DNA from 2 places in the Paenibacillus sp. IHB B 3415 genome. Region 2 is predicted to be linked to the other one. Evidence: predicted binding sites of a transcription regulator. Region 2 holds the regulator's gene; the other holds the start of a gene.
The links. Region 2 encodes CtsR, which represses protease genes until heat stress. Its sites were predicted from a motif close to ATGGTCAATAAAGGTCAAACA; they were not measured.
Positions count from the first base shown of each region.

Region 1 (11,180 bases), on a different contig from region 2:
CTGCTCCGCATGCGCCCGGTCCGCGACAGCACCCAGCTGAGAATGATTAAAAATATCCCCACACCTATACCCGCAACAATAGCGTTCATGCCCACACTCCTTCCAGTTATCTACAATTATAGAATAACCCACTAGAAGCATCAGAGGCAACCTCGCTGTTCGCATTGCACTTTCGGTTCTATCATCCAAAAAAAGACCTGCCGAAGTTCGGCAGGCCCTTTAAATATAGGGTCAAAAGAAATTATCTTTTGATACAATTATAGAATAACCCACTAGAAGCATCAGAGGCAACCTCGCTGTTCGCATTGCACTTTCGGTTCTATCATCCAAAAAAAGACCTGCCGAAGTTCGGCAGGCCCTTTAAATATAGGGTCAAAAGAAATTATCTTTTGAGGTTGTAGAAGGATTTCAGGCCGTTGTATTGAGCCAATTCACCCAGTTCATCTTCGATGCGAAGCAACTGGTTGTATTTAGCAACACGGTCTGTACGGGAAGGAGCACCCGTTTTGATCTGGCCAGCGTTAGTCGCAACAGCGATGTCAGCGATTGTGCTGTCTTCGGATTCACCGGAACGGTGGGAGATAACTGCTGTGTAACCAGCACGTTTAGCCATTTCGATAGCATCGAAAGTTTCAGTCAGTGTACCAATCTGGTTAACCTTAACCAGGATGGAGTTACCGATACCTTTTTCGATACCTGTTGCCAGACGCTCAGTGTTAGTAACGAACAAGTCGTCACCAACCAATTGGACTTTATCGCCCAATTTTTCAGTAAGCAATTTCCAGCCATCCCAGTCGTCTTCGGACATACCGTCTTCGATGGTGATGATTGGGTACTTCTCAACCCATGAAGCAAGAAGGTCAACATACTCAGCGGAAGTGTAAGATTTACCTTCGCCTGCAAGTGTGTATTTACCGTCTTTGTAGAACTCAGTGGAAGCAACGTCCATACCGAGGAATACGTCAACGCCTGGTTTGTAACCGGCTTTTTCGATCGCTTCGATGATGGTAGTGATTGCTTCTTCATTCGAACCAAGGTTCGGTGCGAAACCGCCTTCGTCACCTACAGCTGTGTTCAGGCCTTTGGATTGCAGTACGGATTTCAGGTTGTGGAAGATTTCTGCACCTGTACGAAGAGCTTCTTTGAAGCTTGTAGCGCCTACAGGAAGAACCATGAACTCTTGAACGTCGATGTTGTTGTCGGCATGCTCACCACCGTTGATGATGTTCATCATTGGTACTGGAAGAGTTTTAGCGTTGAATCCGCCCAGGTATACGTACAAAGGAATATCCAGAGCTGCTGCAGCTGCACGAGCTACGGCCATTGATACTGCCAGGATTGCGTTAGCGCCCAGCTTGCCTTTGTTAGGAGTTCCGTCCAATGTGATCATCAATTTGTCGATGCCCACTTGGTCAAGAGCGTCCATACCGATTACTTCTGGAGCGATAATTTCATTTACGTTCTCAACAGCTTTCAGAACGCCTTTGCCCATGTAACGGGATTTGTCGCCGTCACGAAGCTCTACAGCTTCATGAGCACCAGTGGAAGCGCCGGAAGGAACGATAGCGCGGCCTTTAGCACCGGATTCAAGATAAACGTCAACCTCTACAGTAGGGTTACCACGGGAGTCAAGGACTTCGCGAGCATACACATCAGAAATAATAGTCATGTAAGTTTAATCTCCTTTTAACTTTGGTTTTAGTGTAACAATGTAACTTAGGGTATACCTATTTGCGGCTGGCAATCATGGATTGTCCGGTCATTTCCGCAGGCTGCGGAAGTCCCATCAGATCTAAGATTGTCGGTGCTACGTCTGCGAGAATACCGGATTCGCGCAGTACTACATCTTCAGTCGTAACGATGAAAGGAACAGGGTTGGTAGTATGGGCTGTGAACGGACGGCCGTTCTCATCGAATACCATATCCGCATTGCCGTGATCGGCAATGATGATTGCAACGCCGCCTTTGGCAACTACTGCATCCACAACTTTACCTACGCATTCGTCCGTTACTTCAACTGCCTTAATAGTAGGCTCCAGCATGCCGGAGTGTCCAACCATATCAGGGTTAGCAAAGTTCAGGATAATGGCATCTTGTCTGTCTGCTTCGATCTCCGCTACGCAGGCCGCCGCCACTTCGTATGCGCTCATCTCAGGCTGCAGATCATAGGTTGCCACTTTCGGTGAGTTGATCAGGATGCGTGTTTCGCCGGGAAGCTCCTCATCACGTCCGCCGCTGAAGAAGAAGGTAACATGCGGATACTTCTCAGTTTCCGCGATACGCAGCTGCTTCTTGTTCTGCTGAACCAGCACTTCACCGAGCGTGTTGTCCAGGTTCTTCGGGGAGTAAGCCACGAAGCCTTGAACCGTCTCGCTGAAGGTTGTCAGACATACGAAGTGCAGACCTTCAGGGAACTTAGGGCCACGGTCGAAGCCGCGGAAGTCAGAGTTCGTGAATACTTGCGACAGCTGAATGGCACGGTCAGGACGGAAGTTAAGGAAAATGACAGAATCGCCGCTCTCCACTGTCGCAACCGGGTTATTCAGGCTATCTACAATCACACTTGGCTCTACAAATTCATCATACACAGAATTCTGGTAAGATCCAGTGATTGCCTGAAGTGCATCGGTATATTTAGGGCCTTCGCCATACACCATTGCACGATAAGCTTTCTCTACACGTTCCCAGCGTTTGTCACGGTCCATGGCATAATAACGTCCGGATACCGTAGCAATCGTACCTACGCCAACCTCTTCGATCTTGGCTACCAGGTCCTGAATGAACTTCTGTCCACTGTCGGGTGGTACGTCGCGGCCATCCATGAAGGCATGAATATAAACTTCATGCAAATCTTCTTTTTTGGCCAGATCGAGCATGGCGAACAGGTGGTTGATGTGACTGTGCACGCCGCCATCGGAGACAAGTGCATAGAGGTGAAGTTTTTTGCCGGTTGTTTTGGCGCTTCTCACCGCAGCAACCAGCGTTTCGTTCTCGAAGAATTCGCCATCACGGATAGACTTATCGATGCGGGTCAGATCCTGGTATACGATCCGGCCTGCGCCGATGTTAAGGTGCCCTACTTCAGAGTTACCCATTTGTCCTTCCGGCAGACCTACAGCTTCGCCGCAAGCGGTAAGTGTAGTGTTCGGATATTGTTTCAGGTAACGGTCGTAGTTCGGTTTGTTGGCTTGGGCAACTGCGTTGCCTTCTTCCGTGTTACGCAAACCGAACCCGTCCATGATGATTAGAGCTACAGGTTTTGGTGCTGACATTCTTATTTCGCCCCCTCAACGAGTGAAACGAAGGAAGCAGGCTGCAGGCTGGCACCGCCGACTAGAGCGCCGTCGATGTCGCTTTGACTCATGTACTCCGTTACATTCTCAGGCTTCACGCTGCCGCCGTATTGGATACGGACAGCTTCAGCAGTTGCTTCATCGTACAAGCCTTTTACAAGGGTACGGATGTAAGCAATAACTTCATTAGCATCCTGGGAAGTAGAGGATTTACCTGTACCAATAGCCCAGATAGGCTCATAAGCGATAACTACGCTTGCTGCCTGTTCCGCGCTAAGGCCGGCAAATGCCGCTTCAGTCTGCACTTTGCATACATCTTTAGTCTGGTCCGCTTCGCGCTCTTCGAGCTTTTCGCCTACACAGACAATTGGAGTAATGCCATGGCGGAATGCCGCATGCATTTTTTTGTTGACGATTTCGTCCGTCTCACCGAAGTATGCACGGCGTTCGGAGTGGCCGATAATAACGTATTCCACGCCGAGATCCTTCAGCATTACACCGCTGATCTCGCCTGTGTAAGCACCGTTATCTTCGAAGTGAAGGTTCTGAGCACCAATTTTGATGCTGGTGCCTTGTACCGCTGCAACAAGTGCAGGCAGGTTAGTGAAAGGTGCGCAGATTACAGTCTCTACGCCTTCAACTTCCGCCTGGCCTTTGATTTCAGCGATGAAGCCTTCGGCTTCCGGAACAGTTTTGAACATTTTCCAGTTGCCGGCAATGATAGGTGTTCTACTCATAGTAATGGATTGCCTCCTTCTACTCTACGTCTTACTTGTCGTTCAGTGCTTCTACGCCTGGAAGTGCCTTACCTTCCATGAACTCGAGTGATGCGCCGCCGCCAGTGGAGATATGATCCATTTGGTCTGCGAGGTGGAATTTCTCAGCAGCTGCTGCGGAATCACCACCACCGATAACAGTGTAACCTTCGGTAGTTGCGCAAGCCTGGGCTACGGCAATTGTACCTTCAGCGAAGATATCAATTTCAAATACGCCCATAGGTCCGTTCCAAACAACCAGCTTGGAGTTTTTGATGATATCGGCGTAAATTTCACGGGTTTTTGGACCGATGTCCAGACCTTCCCAGCCAGCAGGAATTTCAGTCACATCTACAATTTTGGTGTTGGCATCTGCGCCGAACTTGTCAGCGATAACTACGTCAACCGGAAGCACAAAGTTTTTGCCCAGTGCTTTGGCTTTCTCGATAAATCCAAGCGCCGCTTCGATTTTGTCGTTGTCTACCAAAGAATTTCCGATTTCGTAACCTTGTGCTTTGGTGAAGGTGTAAGAAAGGCCGCCGCCAATCAATACGTTGTCAGCCAGAGTCAGCAGGTTGTCGATCACGTCAATTTTGTCTTTAACTTTGGATCCGCCGATGATCGCAGTGAAAGGACGTTCAGGATTGGACAGGGCTTTGCCCAGAACGGACAGTTCCTTCTCCATCAGAAGGCCGGATACTGCAGGCAGGAAGTGAGCGATACCTTCTGTCGAAGCATGGGCACGGTGAGCCGCACCAAATGCGTCATTGACGAACAGGTCAGCCAGTTCAGCGAACTGCTTAGCCAGTTCAGGATCGTTCTTTTCTTCACCTTTATAGAAACGGACATTCTCAAGCACAAGCACGTCGCCTTCGTTCAGTTCAGCAATTTGTGCTTTTACCGCTTCGCCAATCGCTTCATCAGCTTTGGCTACCGGTTTGCCGAGCAATTCGGACAGACGGACAGCTGCGGAAGTCAACCGCATGGAATCGACGAATTCACCTTTAGGACGGCCCATATGGCTGGCCAGAATGACCTTTGCACCGTTCTCAATCAGGTATTTAATTGTTGGAAGGGTTTCGCGGATACGGGTATCATCAGTGATCTTACCGTCTTCCACTGGCACGTTGAAATCTACACGCACGAATACGCGTTTGCCTTTTACTTCTACATCACGGACACTTTTTTTGTTCATGATTAACATTTCCTCCACACCCAAAATTGGTTCATTCACGAATCCATTTCATTTAGAAAGAGCGGAAACAGACTTTCATTGTTTCCGCTCTATTGTACTGCCTATATAAAATCGGTATTATTGAGCAAGTTTAGCGAATTTTTCCAAAGTACGAACGAGCTGTGCAGTGTAGGACATTTCATTGTCATACCAAGCAACGGTTTTAACCAGTTGTTTGTCGCCAACAGTCAGAACTTTAGTTTGTGTAGCATCGAACAGGGAACCGAAAGTCATACCCTTGATGTCGGAAGATACGATTTCATCTTCAGTGTAGCCGTAAGTTTCTGGATCGGAAGCTTCTTTCATAGCTGCATTGATTTCTTCAACAGTTACGCTCTTATCCAGAACAGTAACCAGCTCAGTCAGGGAACCAGTAGCTACAGGCACACGTTGTGCTGCACCGTCAAGTTTGCCTTTAAGTTCTGGAATTACCAGGCCGATTGCTTTAGCAGCACCGGTAGTGTTAGGGATGATGTTCTCAGCAGCAGCGCGGGCACGTCTGAAGTCACCTTTAGCGTGTGGAGCATCAAGTGTATTCTGGTCACCTGTGTAAGCATGGATAGTAGTCATCAAGCCTTCGATGATACCGAATTTGTCGTTCAGAACTTTGGCCATAGGAGCCAGACAGTTCGTTGTGCAAGATGCGCCGGAGATTACTGTTTCGCTACCGTCAAGGATGTCATCGTTAACGTTGTAAACAACAGTCTTCATGTCGCCTGTAGCTGGAGCGGAAATAACTACTTTCTTAGCTCCGCCTTTCAGGTGCTTTTCAGCTGCTTCTTTAGTTGTGAAGAAACCTGTGCATTCCAGAACGATATCAACGCCAAGCTCTCCCCAAGGAAGTTCTTCAGGGTTGCGGTTCGCCAGAACCTTAACATCTTTACCGTTAACTTTGAAGAAGCCGTCGTGAACTTCAACATCGCCTTGGAATTTACCTTGAGTTGTATCATATTTAAGCAAATGAGCAAGCATCTTAGCGTCAGTCAAGTCATTGATTGCTACCACTTCGATACCTTCTACATTTTGAATACGGCGGAATGCAAGGCGTCCAATACGTCCAAAACCGTTAATACCAACTTTCACACTCATTGAATAGTTCCTCCTAGATTTCGTTTTATTTATTCAAGACAAGCCGTGAGGCTCGTCAAGACAACAAGGTTAAGTATAATGCATAATACCTTCGCGCGCGCCCCATAAAATGGAATCTATAGGACTTGCTGCAACTGTTTGTCGATTTCTCTGCCGATTTCGACAGCAGCCGCCTCGTCTGTTACGAGAATATCCTCTTGGCCGAACCGCAGCATCGCATGAATGGCCTTAGCCTTGCGTTTGCCGCCGGCAATACCGATGACGACTTCTGTACGGATAATGTCTTCCAGGCGCAGCCCCATGGTCAGCATGGTATGAACCACTTCGCCATTCTCATTGAAATAATATCCGAACGATTCGGCTACCGCACCCTCGTCCTGAATCTCTGAGATTGTACCGGGGTCCAGCTTGCGGCGGTGAGTCATTTCAATGGCATCGCCAATTCCATGCACAATAATACGCGATCTGCGGATAATCTGCACAATCTCTCCAATATTGGAGTCCAGTGCGAGCGACTGATAGGCATCACCGCTGAGCAGATCAGGCACATGCAGCAGACGGTAATTGGCACCAATCCGTTTGGCCATGGTCGAAGCAATGGTGTTGGCTTGGATCTCCATGCTCTCTCCCAGTCCTCCGCGCGCCGGAACTACCCAGGCGTTCTTATAGGAAAGGGATAGCGGCGGGGTCAACTGATCGGCCATTTCGGCCAGGGTCGATCCGCCTGTGACGGCAATCGTGTCGTCACTGCGCAGTACACTGAGCAGTGCCTTCGAACCTGCACGCCCCAGTTCACGTTTGGTGAACAGTGAGGTCTCGCAGTCGCCAGGTACAACAACTACTTTACTGAGACCGTACGTAGTACGAATTTTCTCTTCCAGATCATCCAGGCCGAAGAGGCTCTTGGCGATCGGCTCCAGCAGGTCAAGCAGTCTGCGCCCGGCTTCGCTAATGCGCATGCCGACGCTCTCGATCTCAATGAGCCCTTGCGATTTCAGAAGATCCGTCTCGGCGCGCAGCACCCGCTCGGTCATATCAAGCGAGGCGGCAAGCGTTCTGCGCCCAATAATATCGGACAGCATGATCTGATGTAGAATCGTATACCGTCTCTTAAGGGTTTCCATGAGATCAGGCAGAAGCTGCTTTTGGATTTCCAATAAATTACGCATGCTTTCACTCCTGCAACTTCGTCTTTCTCTTTTCCCTTGTTCGTGGTCTCAAAATGTCCCGGGTTAACTTTTTAAGTCCCACCCATATTCTACCCAAAACTGACGCGGAGTGCAAGTGTTCCGAGACTATAATTCTCAGACCGGTTTCATCTTATACATCTGCCGGTCTGTGAGAGGTAACCACGCCCTTAATTGCATGCCTGAAAACCTCCAGCACCTGACTGTCAGGTGGGAAGCTATCATCTGCCTGGGAGCCGGAAAAACTATTTTTTTGCACGACGGGTTTTACACGTTGCTTTTATTCGATAAGTGTATTATAATAATTTCTGTTGCGCCCGTGGTCCAATGGATATGACGTAGGCCTCCGAAGCCTGAGATCCAAGTTCGATTCTTGGCGGGCGCGCCATTATTTTCACTTTTGTACATAATTTAGCAATGCTTATATTATATTTAACCAAAGAGCCGCATGATGGCTCTTTTTTTTGAATCTAAGTTTGACTTTCTTTGACTTTTTGTTTGAATTTGTTTATCATGTGGTTAATACGGTAACAGTAAAAAATGAACACATTCGAAGCACCAATTTCAAGGAGGTTTTCCACGTGAGTTATATTCCTATGGTAGTAGAACAGAGCAACCGCGGTGAGCGCGCTTATGACATCTATTCCCGCCTGCTGAAGGACCGCATCATTTTCCTTGGAACGGAGGTTAATGACGTGGTAGCCAATTCCATCATCGCACAAATGCTCTTCCTGGCTGCCGAGGATCCGGATAAGGATATTCACCTGTATGTAAACAGCCCTGGCGGTTCCATTACAGCGGGTATGGCTATATTTGATACAATGCAGTACATTAAACCGGATGTATCCACCATCTGTGTAGGGATGGCCGCTTCCATGGGAGCCTTCCTGCTGAACGCCGGCGCCAAGGGCAAACGCTTTGCCTTGCCGAACAGCGAAATTATGATTCACCAGCCGCTCGGCGGTGCCCAGGGTCAGGCTTCGGATATCGAAATCCGCGCCCGCCGCATCATCAAGCTGCGCGAGAAGCTGAACCGTATCCTGTCCGAACGTACGGGCCAGCCGATCGAGAAGATCGAGAAGGATACCGACCGCGACTACTTCATGAGTGCTGCCGATGCAGCTGAATATGGCATTGTCGATAAAGTCATTGAGAAGACCTTGCCGGCTGGCGTTTAATTTCTATACTTCACCAACAAATAAAGAGGCTGCCACGGACCTACAGGTCTGCGGCAGCCTCTTTATTTGGCATATATACTGATGACTCACCTCAAGTTTCCATATCCCAGGGCATCCAGCTTGCCGGCGATCACCCGGTAGCCTCTGCCGTTCGGATGGATATGATCCAGGAACAGCAGCCCCCGCTCATTTCCGGCAAATTCATGATAAATGGAAGCAAATCCTACGGCATAACTGCTGTAGCCGGCAGCATAGCGGTTGAACTGCCGCACCCAATCTGTAGCCGCATCCACCTGAGGATACGGATTATAGAGACCTACAATCCGGATAATGTAAGGACTTCGCGTACCCGCCTTCAGCTGTGCCAGAGTACTCATAATATCACTGAAATTCCGTTTGCATTCCCGGAGCGCTTTTTGCAGATATCCATTCAGCTCACCTGGCCTCCCCGCAGCGGCTTTGGCAGCCTTAATCAGATCATTGCCGCCAATAGAGACGGTGATGATCTCCGCATCCTTAACCGCAGAACGAAAGCCGCCATCTGTCTTGAGACGCTGCTCCAGCCCCGCTGTTGTCAGACCGTTCACTCCAAGATTCGCTGAAGCCACCGGAGTCTGCAGCCGCCCTTCCGCCATCCGGCGGTAGACGGGAACAAATCCGTTCCCGGGCAGAGCCCCGAATCCTGTCGTTAATGAATCACCAATGGCCGTATATTGATAGACCATATCCTTCCCTCCCCGCTATAAGCTGCTTGCTTTCTTTAGCTTATGACTGCCCGGGGGATGTGGTAACGGCAGGGCGGCCTTAATAGGCCTGCAAAAAAATTCTGCCCTTATGTCTCCCGGAGGAAACGCAAGGGCAGGATAGATGAAGCTATCGGAACTGACTGGAACTGTGAGTCTTATTCGTTATTTCAGTGCCGCGAACGGACTGCCTCCATCGGGAAGCAGCTCTTTGAAGCTGAAGATTACCTCCGGGAAGCCTGTAGCGTATGCAGTATACTCATATTGCTGGAAGAAGAGCACGGCTTTGCCCTCTTTCAGATAGAAGTATTTCTCTGTATTCAGGCCTGTGAATCCTCCCAGATAACCTCCGTTTGCTTTGATTTCAGTAGATACCTTGGCATTCAGCTGTTTCTTGTAGTTAGGATTAGCCTTGAACAAATCCCCCAGCAGCAGGCGTTTGCCGTCTTTAAGTGAGAAGGTAAAGGCATTGCGGATAGTCGATCCATGTGCGCCGCCGGTGTACCCGTATTGATTCGTGATCAGACTGAGCACGCCGTCCTGATTATAAGTGACCACATAACCGCCTTCGAATTCATACGGACGATCGTCCTCGGATTTAAGGGAGATTTGATCTTCGGCGTAAGCCGCGTATTTCTGAATCGTCTGTTTGATTGTATCATTGATTGCCTTCTCAGCCTCGCTACTTGCAAGACCGCTGACCTGTGGATAATCCAGCTTTACCGGTGCATCTTTATGGTCCTTAACATAGCTCTCAGTCTTTATAGTTACCGCATTTTGCGTTTTCTTCATCACATTGAGCCGTCCCGTAGCGGCACTCCAGTCACCCTTGTAGCCTAAGTAATCGCTGAGCAGGTCAAACGAAATATAGAAGCGATTATCCATATTCTTCACTTCATATTCGCCGATAAAATAATTGTTCACTTTAATCGTAGTATAGTATTCAGTAACCGTCAGTTTAGTTTGTGTAGTACCTGTACCGATGGTATACGTCTTCTCAGCTTTATCATAAGATAGCGGCATCCCCAGCGCATCGCGCATAAACGTTACCGGAATCCATACCTTTCCGTCTTGGAAAAGCCCTGTCTGCGCTGTAATCTTACCGTTTACCTTCAGCACGACCGGGGAGGAGGCAGCCTTCACCTGAGCAGCCGCTGGAGCAGCCTGGGTAATGCCTACCGGGAGTACACCTCCACCGATTAGCATTCCCGCTGCAATCATTCCTGCGCCCCATTTACGGGCGTATTTCTTCGAAGTATAATTCATTGTTGTTCTTCCCCTTCCGCTGGTACGATGATAGTTACGTGATGTGTTCCCTCAGCTTCACTCTTCCTATTATAGGGATAAGAAGATCGGCGGATGTTACAATGCGCTTTACAGTTTCTTAAGGATTGAAGAGTCTTTCTATCAACCTTATTACATTTATTTAAACAATTTGAGAGATTTCAACGAAAATTTCTTCTAAAAAAGGCGCCCGCCCTGCCATAAACAGCAGAGCAAGCGCCTCTTCGCGGTCACTTTATTTCAATTCATAAGTCACACTCAGCTGAGTGGTTACTTTAACTTCTCCGGGTTCTACGGAGCTTCCGGCAGCTGAATCATTCGCTGCTTTGGACATGGCGTTCTGTTCAACGAAGACAACCGGGTTATTCCCGTCGTCGTTCTGAATGACCGTTACCACCTGGCCGAGTCCGCGTTTCG
Region 1 is NZ_JUEI01000044.1:34,009-45,188, reverse strand. It holds gene QW71_RS19780 (YesK family protein) at 1-89, opposite strand, end outside; gene eno (phosphopyruvate hydratase) at 383-1,669, opposite strand; gene gpmI (2,3-bisphosphoglycerate-independent phosphoglycerate mutase) at 1,728-3,272, opposite strand; gene tpiA (triose-phosphate isomerase) at 3,275-4,030, opposite strand; gene pgk (phosphoglycerate kinase) at 4,062-5,243, opposite strand; gene gap (type I glyceraldehyde-3-phosphate dehydrogenase) at 5,361-6,371, opposite strand; gene QW71_RS19750 (sugar-binding transcriptional regulator) at 6,488-7,540, opposite strand; tRNA gene QW71_RS19745 (tRNA-Arg) at 7,872-7,946, shown strand; gene clpP (ATP-dependent Clp endopeptidase proteolytic subunit ClpP) at 8,140-8,736, shown strand; gene QW71_RS19735 (GDSL-type esterase/lipase family protein) at 8,823-9,461, opposite strand; gene QW71_RS19730 (PdaC/SigV domain-containing protein) at 9,645-10,745, opposite strand; gene QW71_RS19725 (SIMPL domain-containing protein) at 10,999-11,180, opposite strand, start outside.
Region 1: clpP (ATP-dependent Clp endopeptidase proteolytic subunit ClpP) is a predicted target of CtsR. The motif match lies at 8,032-8,052, and genes of this name have one in related genera.

Region 2 (11,180 bases):
CCTCGGATGCAATAGCCGTGGAGGAATAGCCCAGCAAGCGGGCAATATGGTTGTCATCCATCAGTTCATCGTCACTGCTTCGCTTCAGCCCGGCGATAATTTCGCGGATTTTGTCCTCCTGCTCCTCTCTTGCATAGTCTCTGTACAGAAGCCAGGCTTCTTCCTCTGTATTTCCGACCAGTTCTTCCATCTGCATGCTGATCAGCCGGCCTTCATTGCCGAGTTCGTTAATATATCGCTTAATTTCCATTTTGATCCGCAATACCATTTCTACCCGCTGGATCACGCCGACTACCTCAGCAACCGTCACAAGCCCCTCATATTCGGCAGCAGAAAGGTTAGTCAACCCCTGTGTCAGCACGGCTTTGTACTTCTCTAAGGTCTGAATCGCCTGATTGGCTTTGGCCAGAATCGCTCCTATCTCCTTCAGCGCATAGCGGATAGAGCCCTGATACAGGGTGATTATATTCCGCCGCTGGGAAATGGAAACAACCAGTTTGCCGGTCTGTTTAGCCACCCGTTCAGCGGTCCGGTGACGGATACCTGTCTCAATGGATGAAATGGAGGAATCGGGGATCAGCTGGGTGTTGGCATACAGAATCCGCTTCAGATCCTCACTCAGAATGATCGCTCCGTCCATTTTGGCCAGCTCGTATAAATAATTGGGTGAAAAATCGCAGTTAATGGAGAATCCGCCATCGACAACTTCCATCACTTCCGGACTGTATCCGACAACAATAAGTGCCCCGGTCTTCGCGCGCAGCACATTCTCCAGCCCCTCCCGGAAAGGTGTTCCGGGTGCGGCCATTCTAAGCAGATCATTCATATTATCTAATGGATTGTATTCTTTCATGTCCCTGTGCCCCCTAATCTAACGCGACCGCTAGTGCATCTGCTACGGTGCTGACGCCTATAATCTGGATATCCTGCGGATGCTTCCAGCCTTTCATGCTTTTCTCAGGCATAATTACCCGCCGGAAGCCGAGCTTAGCGGCCTCCTTCACCCGCATCTCTGCGCGTGACACCCCTCTCACCTCGCCGGTAAGTCCTACCTCCCCAAAAAACACATCATACGGCTTGGTCGGAATATCCCGGAAGCTGGAAGCAATACTGATGGCGACAGCCAGATCCACCGCCGGCTCATCCAGCTTAACACCTCCGGCAACATTGAGGTAAGCATCCTGATTCTGCAGGAACATGCCCATCCGTTTCTCCAGGACAGCAATGATCAGCGCCATTCTCTGATGATCCATACCTGTGCACATTCTGCGGGGCGAAGGGAAATGGGTTGCTGCAACCAGCGCCTGTAATTCGACAAGCACTGGTCTTGTGCCTTCCATGCTGGCTACAACCGCGGAACCGGCTACTCCGAGCGGCCGCTCAGAAAGGAACAGCTCGGAAGGGTTCTCCACCTCGGTAAGCCCAACCTCACCCATCTCGAAAATACCGATTTCATTGGTTGAGCCAAAGCGGTTCTTCACCGCCCGCAGCAACCGGTACGTATGATGACGTTCTCCTTCGAAATAGAGCACACAGTCCACCATATGCTCCAGCATCCGTGGACCGGCAATTGCGCCTTCTTTCGTTACATGTCCTACAAGTACCGTTGCGATTCCACGGATTTTGGCAATCCGCATAAATCTTGTCGTACATTCCCGCACCTGAGTTACACTACCTGGTGCACTAGTCACTTCAGGCATAAATACCGTCTGAATCGAGTCGATGACCAGAAACTGCGGCTTAATCTGCTCGATTGCTTCTTCAATGCTCTCCATGTTCGTCTCACACAGAACATACAGTTCCGCCGACAACGCCCCGAGGCGGTCAGCCCGAAGCTTGGTCTGGCGCACTGATTCTTCCCCGGAGATATACAGAACGCGGAGCCCCTGGGTTGTAAGGGCGTGCGATGTCTGCAGCAGCAATGTGGACTTCCCGATTCCGGGGTCGCCACCGACCAGTACCAGCGAGCCGGGTACGATACCGCCGCCAAGCACACGGTTAAGCTCTCCGATGCCTGTCAGGATACGCGGCTCTTTGTCACTTTCTATATTTATGATCGATTGCGCCTTTTCTTTACTCTGAAAAATAGGTGCATTCATGCCTTGTGTTTTGACTACGCTTTCCGTTTCTTCCACCATTGAGTTCCATTCCTGGCAGCCCGGGCATTTCCCGAACCATTTCGGTGATTCGTAACCACATTCGGTGCAGAAAAATTTTGTTTTTGGTTTGGCCATGTGCGCTCCTTACAGTCCGAACTTGCTAAAATTGCGGATAATTTTCTCTTAATCAAAGTTTACCATTTCTGCACACTGAACGAAAGGTCACTTAAGATCTACTTTTCGTTTGCGTCCTCCTTAACCTGCCTGATTCAGGGCAGAATTAATCACTCCGGACATATAAAAGCTCCCGCCCCTCTATACGGAGGAGCGGGAGCTTTGTTTCATATTGCTGGAAAATTATTCAGTTTCGACTTCCTTCTCTTCCTTCTCCAGGGAGAGCTCGGCCGGCACTTCCACTTTGGTTACCACAAGCTCACCGTTCACCTCATCAATGTTGAGGGAATCACCTTTCTTGATGTTGCCCTTAAGCAGCTCTTCGGAAAGGCGGTCTTCGATGTGCTTCTGAATCGCCCGGCGGAGCGGGCGGGCACCGAAGGCCGGGTCATAGCCCTCTTTGGCCAGGAACGCCTTGGCGCCGTCGGTAAGCAGGAAGTCTACATCATATTCACGCAGACGCTTGCGCAGCTCCTCGGACATCAGGGTAACGATCTCGGCGATATGCTTCTCATCCAGAGAGTGGAAGACAATAATCTCGTCGATCCGGTTCAGGAACTCAGGGCGGAAGCTCTTCTTCAGCTCTTCCATTACCTTGCCCTTCATATTGCCGTAATCGGCACCGGCATCCTGTACCGCGGTGAAGCCCAGAGTCGAATTCTTGCGGATCGCTTGTGCGCCTACGTTAGAGGTCAGGATAATTAAGGTATTGCGGAAATCGACTACACGGCCTTTGGAGTCGGTCAGACGGCCGTCTTCCAGTACCTGCAGCAGAATATTGAATACTTCTGGGTGAGCCTTCTCAATCTCATCCAGCAGGACAACGGAATACGGTTTGCGGCGCACCTTCTCAGTCAGCTGTCCGCCTTCTTCATATCCTACATAGCCTGGAGGCGCTCCGACCAGACGGGAGGTAGAGTGCTTCTCCATGTACTCCGACATATCGATGCGGATTACCGCATTCTCGTCACCAAACATGGCTTCGGCAAGTGCCCGTGCCAGCTCAGTTTTACCGACCCCGGTTGGACCGAGGAAGATGAAGGAGCCCATTGGTCGTTTCGGATCCTTCAGACCCGCACGCGCCCGGCGGAGTGCCCGGCTGACAGCCTTAACGGCTTCATCCTGGCCGATTACCCGTTCATGCAGTATTGATTCCATATTGAGCAGACGGTCGGTCTCCTCTTCCTTCAGCTTGCTGACCGGAATGCCGGTCCAGCTGGCAACCACCTGTGCGATATCCTCAGGCGTAACCTGGGAGTCCGTACGGCCCTGCTTCTCTTTCCACTGGTTCTTCGTGGTATCGAGCTCTTCACGGATCTTCTGCTCGGTATCGCGCAGCGCTGCAGCCTTCTCGAATTCCTGGCTTTGTACAGCGGAATCCTTCTCCTTGCGGATATCATCCAGACGCATTTCGAGTTCCTTCAGATTCGGCGGGATGGTGTAAGAGTTAAGTCTTACCTTGGAGCCTGCTTCATCTATCAGGTCAATCGCTTTGTCCGGCAGGAACCGGTCAGGGATATAGCGGTCGGACAGCTTCACAGCTTCCACAATAGCTTCATCCGTAATCTTCACCCGGTGATGGGCTTCATAACGGTCCCGAAGACCGAATAAGATCTGTACAGCTTCTGCAGGAGAAGGCTGATCCACCGTAATCGGCTGGAAGCGGCGTTCGAGCGCTGCGTCTTTCTCAATGTATTTGCGGTATTCGTCAAGCGTTGTGGCACCGATGCACTGCAGTTCACCACGGGCCAGAGCGGGCTTCAGGATGTTGGAGGCATCAATTGCACCTTCCGCACCACCGGCTCCGATCAGGGTATGCAGCTCATCGATGAAGAGCACGATATTGCCTGCCTGGCGAATCTCATCCATGATTTTTTTGAGGCGGTCTTCGAACTCACCGCGGTATTTCGTACCGGCAACTACAGAACCCATATCCAGGGTCATTACGCGTTTGTCGCGCAAGGTTTCCGGAATTTCATTATTGATGATCTTTTGGGCCAGGCCTTCAGCAATTGCTGTTTTACCAACCCCTGGCTCACCGATCAGCACCGGATTGTTCTTGGTACGGCGGCTGAGCACCTGAATAACACGTTCAATTTCCTTGCTGCGGCCGATAACAGGGTCGAGGTTGCCGTCCTTGGCATAGGCAGTCAAGTCACGGGCCAGACCATCCAGCGTTGGTGTGCTGACATTAACCGGAGCACCGCTATGGCTTGAAGTGGCTTCACTGCTGCCCAGAAGCTGCAGCACCTGCTGACGGGCCTTATTCAGGCTGATACCGAGATTGTTCAGCACACGGGCAGCTACGCCCTCTCCTTCCCGGATGAGTCCGAGCAGGATATGTTCTGTGCCCACGTACGTATGTCCCAGCTTGCGGGCTTCGTCCATAGACAGCTCGATAACTTTTTTGGCACGAGGAGTATAAGCGATGTTGGTCGGTTGTTCCTGACCTCTGCCAATCAGCGTTTCCACTTCATCCTGAATCTTCTCAAGACCCAGACCGAGTCCGATCAGTGCCTTGGCGGCTATGCCGTCACCTTCACGAATCAGTCCGAGCAAAATATGTTCTGTCCCAATGTTGTTGTGTCCCAAACGTACGGCTTCTTCCTGCGCCAGCGCCAGCACCTTTTGTGCGCGTTCTGTAAATCTTCCAAACATCATATCTCCTGCACCTCCACGGATAATATATATCTATAATTAATGTTGTGATCCCAGTGTTTCCCGGAGCAGCTTCGCCCGGTACATATCGCGTTCGGTGGACGAAAGCTCGTCGCCGAACAGCTTTTGCAGAAAACCCGGCTGAGTCTTGACATTCAGCTCATTAAGCACTGAAATCGAAGGCCCTTCCAGTATCCCCAAATCTACACCAAGCCTCAGATCGGAGAGCCGCTGTGCTGACTCTTTAAGCTCCATCACAGCCGCGTAGGCTAGAATCCCGTATGAACGTTTGATGCGATCGGTAATCCGCAGGGCGGAATCCACAAGCAGGCGTTCACGCGCGTTCCGCTCATGCTCTATAATCTGGGTGACTACGCTGTGGAGATTCTCAATAATCTCATTCTCGGTCTGACCAAGCGTAATCTGGTTGGAAATCTGAAAGATATTCCCTACTGCTTCGCTGCCTTCACCATAAATTCCTCTAACGGTAAGACCGACCTGATTAACAGCGGATAGAATTCGGTTAATCTGATGGGTCATAACCAATGCCGGCAGATGAACCATTACCGAGGCTCTGAGCCCGGTTCCCACATTGGTGGGACAACTGGTCAGGTATCCTCTGCGGTCATCAAAAGCGTAATTGACAGCAGCCTCAAAGATATCATCGATGGCTGTTGCCCTTACCCAGGCTTCTCTCACCTGCAGACCCGGAAACAGGCATTGAATGCGGAGATGATCCTCCTCGTTGATCATAATGCTGACTGACTCGTCCTCATTAAGAATGACTGCTCCGCCTTTGGAATCATCAGCCAGATTAGGACTGATCAGATGCTTCTCCACCAGTACTTTTTTATCCAGCTCATCGAGCTCATCCAGTCTCAGCAGCTGAAAGTTGCCGAAATCCGCGGAGGCTTCTCCCTGAAATACAGGAGCAAGCTGCTCCAGCACCTCTTCCGACTGCTGCGCAGACGCCAATAGCGGGAAAGGAAGGTGCTCCAGATTACGGGCGATACGCATGCGGCTGCTGATAACAATCTCGGAATGACTCCCGCCGCAGCGCATCCAGTCACTAAGTGCTTGTTCGGTAAACCGGAGACTTGACATGTGGAATCCCCTCCTATATATCAAAGACTTTACTCTTGTGGCATTTCTTTTTCAAGTTTGCGGATTCTGTCCCTCAGCTCAGCTGCAGTTTCAAACTCCTCCTGCATAATGCTCTGCTGTAATTCCTGCTTCAGCTCATCAATTTGGCGTTTACACATGATCTGTGCACCCGCCCGTTTGGGAAGCTTGCCCACATGGGCCGTACTTCCGTGTACCCGTCTGAAGAGCGGGTCCAGCGTGCTGTCAAAATATTTGTAGCAGGAGCTGCAGCCGAACCGTCCAAGCTTGCTGAACTGTGAATAGGTCATACCGCAGTTCTCACACTGCAGCCCCTGCACAGTCTGTGCGGCCTCTGACTTGCCCTTGCCTGCGCTCTCCAGATCAAGCAGCCCGGAAAGCAAGCTGTGTATGGAGAATCCTCCGGCAGTACCGGGGATGAGCTCCCCCTTTTCCCGCGCACAGCTTTCACAAATATGAAATTCTGTCTTCTCTCCGTTCACGATCTTCGTGAAGTGGAGTGTAGCCGGTTTGACCCCGCATTCCTGGCATAGCATGAGCGGTGTCCCTCCCTCACATTTTGACAATTATTTACCTAACAAAGAGATTAGCATGGCCTTCATTAGCTTGGCACGAATCTCATCCCGGTACGGCAGATTAACCGTCAGGCATTCCCTGGAAACAGCAGACCGCATAAGACACGCTTCACGCTTGGAGAGAAAACGGGCCTCCTCCAGCTGATAAATCAGTCCTTCGGCGGAATTCTGGTCAATATCATTCCCTATTGTGGAGTTCAGATGTGCATACAGTGCCACATTCTGAGGCAGCTCGAAGCGCTGAATCCGGATATAACCTCCACCGCCGCGTTTGCTCTCCACTACATATCCCTTTTCCAAAGTAAAGCGTGTACTGATGACGTAATTGATCTGCGACGGCACACAAGAGAACTGGTCCGCCAGATCATTGCGCTGAATTTCCACCGTACCTTCGGGACTTTCATGCAAAATATTCTTCAGATATTGTTCAATAATATCGGAGATATTACGCATCACTCATCCTCCAGTGTGTAAGCCTTGGTTAAGCTTGTGCTGTGTCAACGTCCGCCGTCCATACATAGCTCTAAAGAATTTAACCCGGGGACCGAAGTGCGAATCGGCTGCAACAGCCTTCGTACTTAGCCAGACCACCAACTGTTACAATCCTAAGAACACTGCTGTCGAGCTTGCGTTGACTTTGACTTTCTTTGACTTTTTTCATATTATAACATATTCTCACTGAATTCCAAGTGGTTGCTCTTATTTTTTACTTTTTAGCCGCATTGTATTCCGAATAGCTTCACGGATCCCATTGCAAGGGGATATGTATATTAGGCTCCCCTGCTTCTACGGTAAGCAGAAGAGCCTTCAGGTTTGTCAGAAAAAATCAAATAAAGCCGTTTGCGCCTGCGGGATCAGCTTCTCCAGCCAATCTACAGCTTCATGTGTACCGGATAACTGTCCATACCGGGCCATTTCAACTGGACGTCTATATCCCATCAACAGCGCGGTAAGTGTACCAATACTGCATATAAGATCAGCGTTTGATCTGTCTCCTTGGATCTGAGTAAATGATACCTCCCCATGTTCAGCTACTATCCAACGCCACAGGCCGTTATTCCAGGGGGCATGCTCATCTTCAATATAAAGCAGCCGTTCCCGGATACCGCTCAGCGCATGGAAAGACAAATTCTCTATAAAGGCTTTGGCGTTGACAATGCGTGCCATGAAGTACGGATAATTCTCCTGGGCAATCCGCGGGTCGGGAAGCAAATACGGCAGGATGTCATCAGAGGGAACCAGCTTCAATGAAGCTCCGGTGATCATCGAGTCATGGTTGGCCAGAAAAGTCCACAGCCCTTGGCGGGCCTTCTCATTCAGATAGACAAATTCATCAATGACCAGTTCTTTGTTCACTATTTTATACAGCACATACCCTTCCGGTTCACCCTGCTCCGAATAAAACACACACTGATGTGTATCCTCATCGAGTACACTGTCTCTCCACCAGTCCTCATCACGCAGGAGCGTGCCATTATAACGGCTTGCAAATGAGTTGTACAGCTGCTGTAATATTTCAACATTAGCCGCACCGCGTTTCACAGAACCCTGTATTTCAGCCTTCCGCGGAAATTTATTCACAGGTATGTTGTATTTCTTATATTCACAATAGATCTCCCAGCCGAATTTCCGGTAAAAGGGGATTAAAAACGGGTGCAGAAAAGACAGCGTTTGACCCGCCTCGTTCATTGTTTGCAGCGCATGGGTCAGCAGCTTGGCCACATATCCCTGCCTGCGGTTCTCCGGCCACGTGGCTACACCCGCAATTCCGCCCATAGATACGGGCTTGCCCTGTATGTATGCCTGAAGCGGAAGAAGTACCAGCTTGGCACTTAAACTTGGTCCTTCGAATACTCCCCATATTTGTTCCGGCTTGAACTTCTCTCTGGCGCGTTCCCTGTCTTCTCCGGACACCTTGTACTGAAAAGCATATTCAGACAAGCCTAAGCCTTCTTCAAAATCATCTGCATGCAATTGCCTTATTTCCATGCTGCTCACCCCGTTAATGAATTTATAGAGATAGAGTCCAATGGTTGCTCAGATTGAGTATATCAAGCAAATTGTCCAGAAGCTAATGAGGTACAAAAATAGCCCGTGAACAAAAGTTATCCACAGGTTTTGTACAGTAAAACAAAAAACCGGAAAGAGTTTCTTCCCGGCAAAAATTAGTTATCCACGATTCATATTTATCTATCCACAAAATTCACTTTTTATCCACAAAAACAGTGGATTACTTAGGTTTTCTCTTGACTCATTCGCCTGAATATGCGTTTCAGTCCACATTATCAGGGAAAAGACTTCTTCCTGAAATTGTATCCACATGTGCGTAAGTTTTCAGTAGTTACTGAAATTTATCCACAGCTTTTCCACAACCCTGCACAAACCAAAAAAGCCACTGTCGATTGCTCAACAATGGCTTCATGTGCTTGGCGGCGTCCTACTCTCCCAGGACCCTTCGGTCCAAGTACCATCGGCGCTGGAGGGCTTAACGGTCGTGTTCGGGATGGGTACGCGTGGAACCCCTCCGCTATCGCCACCAAACGGGCATTTACAGCGTAAATGCTTCAGGAATTGATTCCTGAAAACTGAATCCGAAACGAATCTGCGTTGTTCGAAATTTGGATAAGCCCTCGACCGATTAGTATTGGTCAGCTCCATGCATTGCTGCACTTCCACCTCCAACCTATCTACCTCGTCGTCTTCAAGGGGTCTTACTAATTGGGAAATCTCATCTTGAGGGGGGCTTCACGCTTAGATGCTTTCAGCGCTTATCCCGTCCGTACGTAGCTACTCAGCCATGCTCCTGGCGGAACAACTGATGCACCAGCGGTACGTCCATCCCGGTCCTCTCGTACTAAGGACAGCTCCTCTCAAATTTCCTGCGCCCACGACAGATAGGGACCGAACTGTCTCACGACGTTCTGAACCCAGCTCGCGTACCGCTTTAATGGGCGAACAGCCCAACCCTTGGGACCTACTTCAGCCCCAGGATGCGATGAGCCGACATCGAGGTGCCAAACCTCCCCGTCGATGTGGACTCTTGGGGGAGATAAGCCTGTTATCCCCAGGGTAGCTTTTATCCGTTGAGCGATGGCCCTTCCATGCGGTACCACCGGATCACTAAGTCCGACTTTCGTCCCTGCTCGACTTGTAGGTCTCGCAGTCAAGCTCCCTTATGCCTTTGCACTCTCAAATTGTCCAGAAGCTAATGAGGTACAAAAATAGCCCGTGAACAAAAGTTATCCACAGGTTTTGTACAGTAAAACAAAAAACCGGAAAGAGTTTCTTCCCGGCAAAAATTAGTTATCCACGATTCATATTTATCTATCCACAAAATTCACTTTTTATCCACAAAAACAGTGGATTACTTAGGTTTTCTCTTGACTCATTCGCCTGAATATGCGTTTCAGTCCACATTATCAGGGAAAAGACTTCTTCCTGAAATTGTATCCACATGTGCGTAAGTTTTCAGTAGTTACTGAAATTTATCCACAGCTTTTCCACAACCCTGCACAAACCAAAAAAGCCACTGTCGATTGCTCAACAATGGCTTCATGTGCTTGGCGGCGTCCTACTCTCCCAGGACCCTTCGGTCCAAGTACCATCGGCGCTGGAGGGCTTAACGGTCGTGTTCGGGATGGGTACGCGTGGAACCCCTCCGCTATCGCCACCAAACATGATTTTTCGAAGCTTCCGCTTCTCGAAATCGCTGCGAGAAAAGATCAGTCCCCAGAAAGGACATGCAGCTTAAGGTGTATCAGGCTTGATCGCCTGAAAACTGAATCCGAAACGAATCTGCGCTCTAAGAAATTTGGATAAGCCCTCGACCGATTAGTATTGGTCAGCTCCATGCATTGCTGCACTTCCACCTCCAACCTATCTACCTCGTCGTCTTCAAGGGGTCTTACTAATTGGGAAATCTCATCTTGAGGGGGGCTTCACGCTTAGATGCTTTCAGCGCTTATCCCGTCCGTACGTAGCTACTCAGCCATGCTCCTGGCGGAACAACTGATGCACCAGCGGTACGTCCATCCCGGTCCTCTCGTACTAAGGACAGCTCCTCTCAAATTTCCTGCGCCCACGACAGATAGGGACCGAACTGTCTCACGACGTTCTGAACCCAGCTCGCGTACCGCTTTAATGGGCGAACAGCCCAACCCTTGGGACCTACTTCAGCCCCAGGATGCGATGAGCCGACATCGAGGTGCCAAACCTCCCCGTCGATGTGGACTCTTGGGGGAGATAAGCCTGTTATCCCCAGGGTAGCTTTTATCCGTTGAGCGATGGCCCTTCCATGCGGTACCACCGGATCACTAAGTCCGACTTTCGTCCCTGCTCGACTTGTAGGACCCTTCGGTCCAAGTACCATCGGCGCTGGAGGGCTTAACGGTCGTGTTCGGGATGGGTACGCGTGGAACCCCTCCGCTATCGCCACCAAACGGGCATTTACAGCGTAAATGCTTCAGGAATTGATTCCTGAAAACTGAATCCGAAACGAATCTGCGTTGTTCGAAATTTGGATAAGCCCTCGACCGATTAGTATTGGTCAGCT
Region 2 is NZ_JUEI01000024.1:5,600-16,779, reverse strand. It holds gene disA (DNA integrity scanning diadenylate cyclase DisA) at 1-853, opposite strand, end outside; gene radA (DNA repair protein RadA) at 867-2,234, opposite strand; gene clpC (ATP-dependent protease ATP-binding subunit ClpC) at 2,457-4,934, opposite strand; gene QW71_RS13210 (protein arginine kinase) at 4,971-6,035, opposite strand; gene QW71_RS13205 (UvrB/UvrC motif-containing protein) at 6,065-6,589, opposite strand; gene QW71_RS13200 (CtsR family transcriptional regulator) at 6,620-7,081, opposite strand; gene eis (enhanced intracellular survival protein Eis) at 7,445-8,617, opposite strand; rRNA gene rrf (5S ribosomal RNA) at 9,053-9,169, opposite strand; rRNA gene rrf (5S ribosomal RNA) at 10,187-10,303, opposite strand; rRNA gene rrf (5S ribosomal RNA) at 10,967-11,067, opposite strand; rRNA gene QW71_RS40920 (23S ribosomal RNA) at 11,145-11,180, opposite strand, start outside.